Linked DNA regions of Aggregicoccus sp. 17bor-14. The protein of the gene in region 1 binds, or shares a complex with, the protein of each later gene. Links are inferred from orthologs where the notes say so. Each region holds a gene or a part of one and is shown in the gene's direction. Other genes may lie near its edges. The genes, in order: grxC and FGE12_RS09455.

Region 1 (3,093 bases):
TCTCCGCCAACGGCGACACCACCATCGGCCAGATCATCGCGGACGCGATGGAGAAGGTCGGCAAGGAGGGCGTCATCACGGTCGAGGAGGCGAAGGGCCTCGAGACCACCCTGGACGTGGTCGAGGGCATGCAGTTCGACCGCGGCTACCTCAGCCCCTACTTCGTGACCGACCCGGAGCGCATGGAGGTGGTCCTCCAGGACCCCTACATCCTCATCAACGAGAAGAAGGTCTCGTCGATGAAGGACCTGCTCCCCGTGCTCGAGCAGGTGGCGCGCTCTGGCAAGCCCCTCCTGATCATCGCCGAGGAGGTCGAGGGCGAGGCCCTGGCCACCCTGGTGGTGAACAAGATCCGCGGCGTGCTCAACGTGGCGGCGGTGAAGGCGCCGGGCTTCGGTGACCGCCGCAAGGCCATGCTCGAGGACATCGCCACCCTGACGGGCGGCAAGATGATCGCCGAGGACCTGGGCATCAAGCTGGACACCCTGACCCTGAACGACCTGGGCCGCGCGAAGCGGATCACCATCGACAAGGACAACACCACCATCATCGACGGTGCGGGTGCGCAGAAGGAGATCGAGGCGCGCGTGAAGCAGATCCGCGCCCAGATCGAGGAGACCAGCAGCGACTACGACCGCGAGAAGCTGCAGGAGCGCCTCGCGAAGCTCGTGGGCGGCGTGGCCGTGATCAACGTGGGCGCGGCGACCGAGACCGAGATGAAGGAGAAGAAGGCCCGCGTGGAGGACGCGCTCAACGCGACCCGCGCGGCGGTCGAGGAGGGCGTGGTCCCGGGCGGCGGCGTGGCCCTGCTGCGCTGCTCCAAGGCGCTGGACACCCTCAAGGTGGACGAGGGTGAGAAGTTCGGCGTGGACATCATCCGCCGCTCGGTCGAGGAGCCCCTGCGCCAGATCGTGGGCAACGGCGGCCTCGAGGGCAGCGTGATCGTGAACAAGGTGCGCGAGGGCTCCGGCTCGTTCGGCTTCAACGCCGCGACCGGCGTCTACGAGGACCTGCTCGCCGCGGGCGTCATCGACCCGGCCAAGGTGAGCCGCTACGCGCTGCAGAACGCGGCGTCCGTGGCCTCCCTCATGCTCACCACCGAGGCGATGGTCGCCGACCGCCCGAAGGACGACGACGCCAAGGGCATGCCCGCCGGCGGCATGGGCGGCATGGGCGGTATGGGCGGCATGGGGATGTAAGTCGCACCCCTTTCCTGCCTCACGCATCTCAAGACGGCCTCCGGCTCCTCGAGCCGGGGGCCGTCTGTTTTTCCGGCTCTGGGGCCCTCACGCGAGCGTGGCACGCCCGCGCCCGGACCCTTAGCTTTCACCCGATCCCCCTCTTTTCATCCCCACTCCAGGAGGCAGCACCGTGAAGCCAGTGAAGATCTTCACCACCACCTACTGCGGCTTTTGCGTCCGCGCGAAGGACCTGCTCAAGCGCAAGGGCGTGGACTACCAGGAGGTGGACGTCACCGGTGACGACGCCGCGCGCACGAAGCTCGTGGAGATGAGCGGCGGCCAGCGCACGGTGCCCCAGATCTTCATCGGGGACACCCACGTGGGTGGCTACAGCGACCTCGCGCGCCTCGACTCCGAGGGCCGCCTGGACCCGATGCTCGGCGCCTGAGCGTCCGGGCGAGCACCCCCGCTCGCCCGCAGCCTGCGCTCCCGCGTGCCTACCTTGGAGGGCAAAGCATTTGCCCCCACCCACGCGAACGGAGCGCACGACATGGCGAGCGAGCAGAAGACCGGAGCCCGGGACGTCACCTACAACCTGGTGAGCAACCTGTACCACTCCCTCAAGGGGGCGGACGCCTGCGACCAGTACATCCGGGATGCGCAGGAGGCCGGTGACCGCGAGCTCGAGGAGTTCTTCCGCGACTGCCAGGAGCAGAACCGCGACCTCGCCGAGCGCGCGAAGAACCTGCTCGGCGCGAAGCTGGGCCAGATGGAGGGCGCGTCGGCCGGAGCTTCGGGCAGCAGCTCCAGCAGCGGCAAGAAGAGCCGCGCCAAGTCCACCCCGGTGCGCGAGAGCAAGAGCCAGACGAACGCCAGCGTGAAGAGCGGCGGGACGCTGGGGGACGCCGGCCACCGCAGCGACTCCGTGGAGGACGAGATGTCCAAGGAGTCCTTCCCCGCGAGTGACGCGCCAGCGAAGTACTGAGCGCCCTACCCCGCGCCCACGCTGGCCACGAAGTCCTGGATGCGCGCGAGGCTGTCCTGGCCCAGGCGCGTGAAGCGCAGCCCCATGCCCTGCCCCTCGAGCGAGGCGTGGTGGTAGCGCACCTCGCCCACGGCCTCCACCCGCCCCAGCCGCGGCAGCTCGACGGCGAGCGAGAGCTGCTGGCCCAGGGGCAGCTGCGCCCCGAGGAAGTAGAGCCCGCCCTGGCTCAGGGAGCGGCAGGTGCCGCGCACCGGGCCCCGGGGGCCCTCGAGCCGCGCGGGGCTCGCGAGCGTGACGCGCTGCGTGTGTCGACTGTTTGTCTTGCCCGCCATGTGCTCTCACCCGTAAACAGGTACCCGCGTGTGCGCAAGCAGGCGCCCGACCCCTCCCTCGAGGGGCGGGCCCGACGCGGAGGGAGGGCTCCGAGGCCGATGGCGGACCAGCAACCCCAGACGCAGTCGCTGCGCGCCCCCCTCCCGCCTCCGCGCGTGCGCGTGGCCACCTGGGCCGTGGAGGTGCTCGCCGGGCCGGACGCGGGCCTGCGGGTGGAGACCTCCGAGGACCTGCTGCGCGTGGGCAGCGGCGAGGACAACGACCTCGTCCTCAGCGACCCCACCGTGAGCCGCCGCCACGTGGAGCTCGAGCGCGATGCGCGCGGCCTGCGCGTGCGCGACCTGGGCAGCCGCAACGGCACGCTGCTCGAGGGGCGCGGCGTGCTCCACGCCCCGCTGCAGCCCGGCGAGCGCCTGCAGCTGGGCGCGACCCGCTTGCTCGTGCGCGGGGAGACCGGCGCGCGCGAGCTCGAGCTGAGCGCGGACGCGCGCTTCGGGCAGCTGGTGGGCGCGAGCGAGCGCATGCGCCACGCCTTCGCCCTGCTGCGCCACGCCGCGGCGCACGAGGACCTGAGCCTGCTCATCGAGGGCGAGA
Region 2 (3,314 bases), 120 kb from region 1 along the record:
CGGTCCCGGCGCGGTCGGTGACGGGGGTTCGCGGGCTCCCTGAGGGGGCTTGCGGACACTTCCGTGGGACCGGAAATCCGGCCCCGCGGCACTGTCCTCCGGGCGTCAGTGGGAGAAAAACTGACGCCCCTGCCACGTGATCGTAGATTGCAACTCAAGGGCCAGCGCCCGCGCCGGAAACCCCCAGATCTAGCGTTGACAGGTCAGGGTGGGCCCCATACCTTGCGCTTCGTTGCTGCTGAAGCCCGCCCTCCGCCACAGCCCAAAACTTCATCGATAGGTCGCGTCCGACGCGACATGTGACCGCACCTCCACTCGCGTGGAGTGGCGCACGGCGAGCCATTGCCGAGTCATGACGGGGGCCTCCTGTAGGCTCCTGTAAGGCGGGCCTATGCCCGGGGGAAGTCCGTCGCCATGCCAGGAGAAGTCCGAGTGAACGCCGAGTCGCCTGTGAAGCCCGCCACCGCTGCCGCCGCTGACTCCTTCGCCCTCACCTCGCCGCCGAACGAGGTGCTGCCCACGATGATGCGGGTCAAGAAGCGCAACGGCGGCTCCGAGCCCGTGGACGTGAACAAGATCGTCCGCGCGGTGGGCCGCAACTGCTTCGGCCTCAGCCGCGTGGACGCCATGCGCGTGGCCACCAAGACCATCAGCGGGCTCTACGACGGCGCCACCACGCGCGAGCTGGACAGCCTCTCCATCCAGACCGCCGCCGCCCTCATCGTGGAGGAGCCCGAGTACGCGCGCCTCAGCGCCCGCCTGCTGTCCACCTTCATCCAGAAGGAGGTCAGCAACCAGGAGATCCACTCCTTCAGCCAGTCCGTCGCCGCCGGGCACCGCCACGGTCTGATCGCGGACCGGCTGCTGCAGTTCGTGCAGACCAACAGCCGCAAGCTCAACAGCGCGATCGATCCCTCGCGCAACGACCTCTTCGAGTACTTCGGCCTGCGCACGGTCTACGACCGCTACCTGCTCAAGAACCCGCAGACCCGCGAGGTCATCGAGACCCCGCAGGACTTCTTCCTGCGCGTGGCCTGCGCCCTGACGGAGAACGCCAAGGACGCGATCGAGCTCTACCACCTGTTCAGCTCGCTCGAGTACCTGCCCTCCTCCCCCACCCTCTTCAACTCGGGCACCCGCCACGAGCAGCTCAGCAGCTGCTTCCTGCTGGACTCGCCCCAGGACGACCTGAGCGCCATCTACCAGCGCTACGCGGACATCGCGATGCTCTCCAAGTTCAGCGGAGGCATCGGGGTGGCGTACCACCGGGTGCGCGCGCGCGGCAGCCTCATCAAGAGCACCAACGGCCACTCCAACGGCATCGTTCCCTGGCTCAAGACCCTGGATGCGTCGGTCGCCGCGGTGAACCAGGGCGGCAAGCGCAAGGGCGCGTGCTGCGTGTACCTCGAGACCTGGCACGCGGACCTCGAGGACTTCCTCGAGCTGCGCGAGAACACGGGCGACGAGGCGCGCCGCACCCACAACCTGAACCTGGCCAACTGGGTGCCGGACCTCTTCATGAAGCGCGTGGAGCAGGACGGCGACTGGAGCCTCTTCGACCCCAAGGCCGTCCCGCACTTCACCGACCTCTTCGGTGAGGCCTTCGAGAGCGCCTACCTCGAGGCCGAGGCGAAGGGCCTCGCGGTCAAGAAGTTCAAGGCCCGCGAGCTCTACGCGCGCCTGATGAAGACGCTCGCCCAGACCGGCAACGGCTGGATGACCTTCAAGGACCACAGCAACAAGAAGAGCAACCAGACCGGCGCCCCCGGCAACGTCATCCACCTGTCCAACCTGTGCACGGAGATCCTCGAGGTCACCAGCAACAGCGAGACGGCGGTGTGCAACCTGGGCAGCCTGAACCTCGGCCGCCACGTGGTGAGCGGGAAGTTCGACTTCGAGCGCCTCGCGGCCAACGTGCGGCTCGCGATGCGGCAGCTCGATAAGGTCATCGACCTCAACTACTACCCCATCGACACCGCCGCGGCGTCCAACCGCCGCTGGCGCCCGGTGGGCCTGGGCGTGATGGGCCTGCAGGACGTCTTCTTCCAGCTCAAGCTCGCCTTCGACGCGCCCGAGGCGCGCGCGCTGGGCAAGAAGATCCAGGAGGAGATCTACTTCGCGGCCCTCACCACGAGCTGCGAGCTCGCCGAGCAGAATGGTCCCCACGCCGCCTTCAAGGAGACGCGCGCGGCCAAGGGCGAGCTGCAGTTCGACCACTGGGGCGTGGTGCCCGAGGACACCGCGCGCTGGGACGCGCTGCGCCAGCGCATCATGAAGAGCGGCCTGCGCAACTCGCTGATGATCGCCATCGCCCCCACGGCGACCATCGCCTCCATCGCGGGCTGCTACGAGTGCATCGAGCCGCAGGTGAGCAACCTGTTCAAGCGCGAGACGCTCTCGGGTGACTTCCTCCAGGTGAACCGCTACCTCGTGCGCGATCTGCAGGCGCTGGGGCTGTGGAACGAGTCCATCCGCAACCGCATCAAGCTCGCGGAAGGCAGCGTGCAGGACCTCACCGAGCTGCCCGAGCAGCTGCGCGCCATCTACCGCACCGCGTGGGAGATCCCCATGCGCTCGCTCATCGACATGGCGGCCGACCGCGGCGCCTTCATCGACCAGAGCCAGAGCCTCAACCTGTTCGTGGAGAGCCCGAACATCGGCAAGCTCAGCTCCATGTACATGTACGCGTGGCAGAAGGGCCTGAAGACCACGTACTACCTGCGCAGCCGCCCGGCGACCCGCATCGCGAAGACCACCATCGCCTCCGGCACCACGCAGGCCGCACCCACCGGGCTCGCGCCCACGCAGGCCCCCGCCCAGGCGGCGCCCGCCGCGGCTCCCGCCCCGAAGCAGTTCGCGGACGCCGAGGCGATCGCCTGCAGCCTCGAGAACCCCGAGGCCTGCGAGGCCTGCCAGTAGAGCCGTCACCACCGTGACGCATTTCCAGGGGCCGCTGCGTGAACCGCGGCGGCCCCTCTTGCCCTCCAGCCTCACCTAGAAGGACGTGAACACCATGCTGCTCGACCCCGGGATGAACCTCACGCTGCGCCCGATGGCATACCCGGCCTTCTACGAGATGTACCGAAACGCCATCAAGAACACGTGGACCGTGGAGGAGGTGGACTTCTCCACGGACCTGGTGGACCTGCGCTCGAAGATGACGGACGCGGAGCGCCACCTCATCCACCGGCTGGTGGCGTTCTTCGCGACGGGCGACTCGATCGTCTCGAACAACCTGGTGCTCAACCTCTACAAGCACATCAACGCGCCCGAGGCGCGCATGTACCTGAGCCGCCAGCTCTACGAGGAGGCGC

The links.
Region 2: the proteins of grxC (region 1) and FGE12_RS09455 are in contact, whole or in part, in an NMR structure (PDB 1QFN), measured with the Escherichia coli proteins. The link is inferred for Aggregicoccus sp. 17bor-14 from one-to-one orthologs.

The regions. Positions count from the first base shown.
Region 1 is NZ_VJZZ01000004.1:52,166-55,258, forward strand. The notes cover bases 220-3,000. They hold grxC (glutaredoxin 3), read left to right. Parts: upstream 220-1,371; coding sequence 1,372-1,629; downstream 1,630-3,000. Other genes in these bases: groL (chaperonin GroEL), read left to right, coding at 220-1,199; FGE12_RS08950 (hypothetical protein), read left to right, coding at 1,732-2,166; FGE12_RS08955 (PilZ domain-containing protein), read right to left, coding at 2,172-2,498; FGE12_RS08960 (sigma 54-interacting transcriptional regulator), read left to right, coding at 2,598-3,000. Outside these bases: more of groL, read left to right, coding at 1-219; more of FGE12_RS08960, read left to right, coding at 3,001-3,093. UniProt on the Escherichia coli protein: The disulfide bond functions as an electron carrier in the glutathione-dependent synthesis of deoxyribonucleotides by the enzyme ribonucleotide reductase.
Region 2 is NZ_VJZZ01000004.1:174,517-177,830, forward strand. Bases 219-3,220 are described here. They hold FGE12_RS09455 (ribonucleoside-diphosphate reductase subunit alpha), read left to right. Parts: upstream 219-522; coding sequence 523-2,919; downstream 2,920-3,220. Other genes in these bases: FGE12_RS09460 (ribonucleotide-diphosphate reductase subunit beta), read left to right, coding at 3,014-3,220. Also shown: FGE12_RS09450 (IF-2 protein), read left to right, coding at 1-43; more of FGE12_RS09460, read left to right, coding at 3,221-3,314. UniProt on the Escherichia coli protein: Provides the precursors necessary for DNA synthesis. Catalyzes the biosynthesis of deoxyribonucleotides from the corresponding ribonucleotides.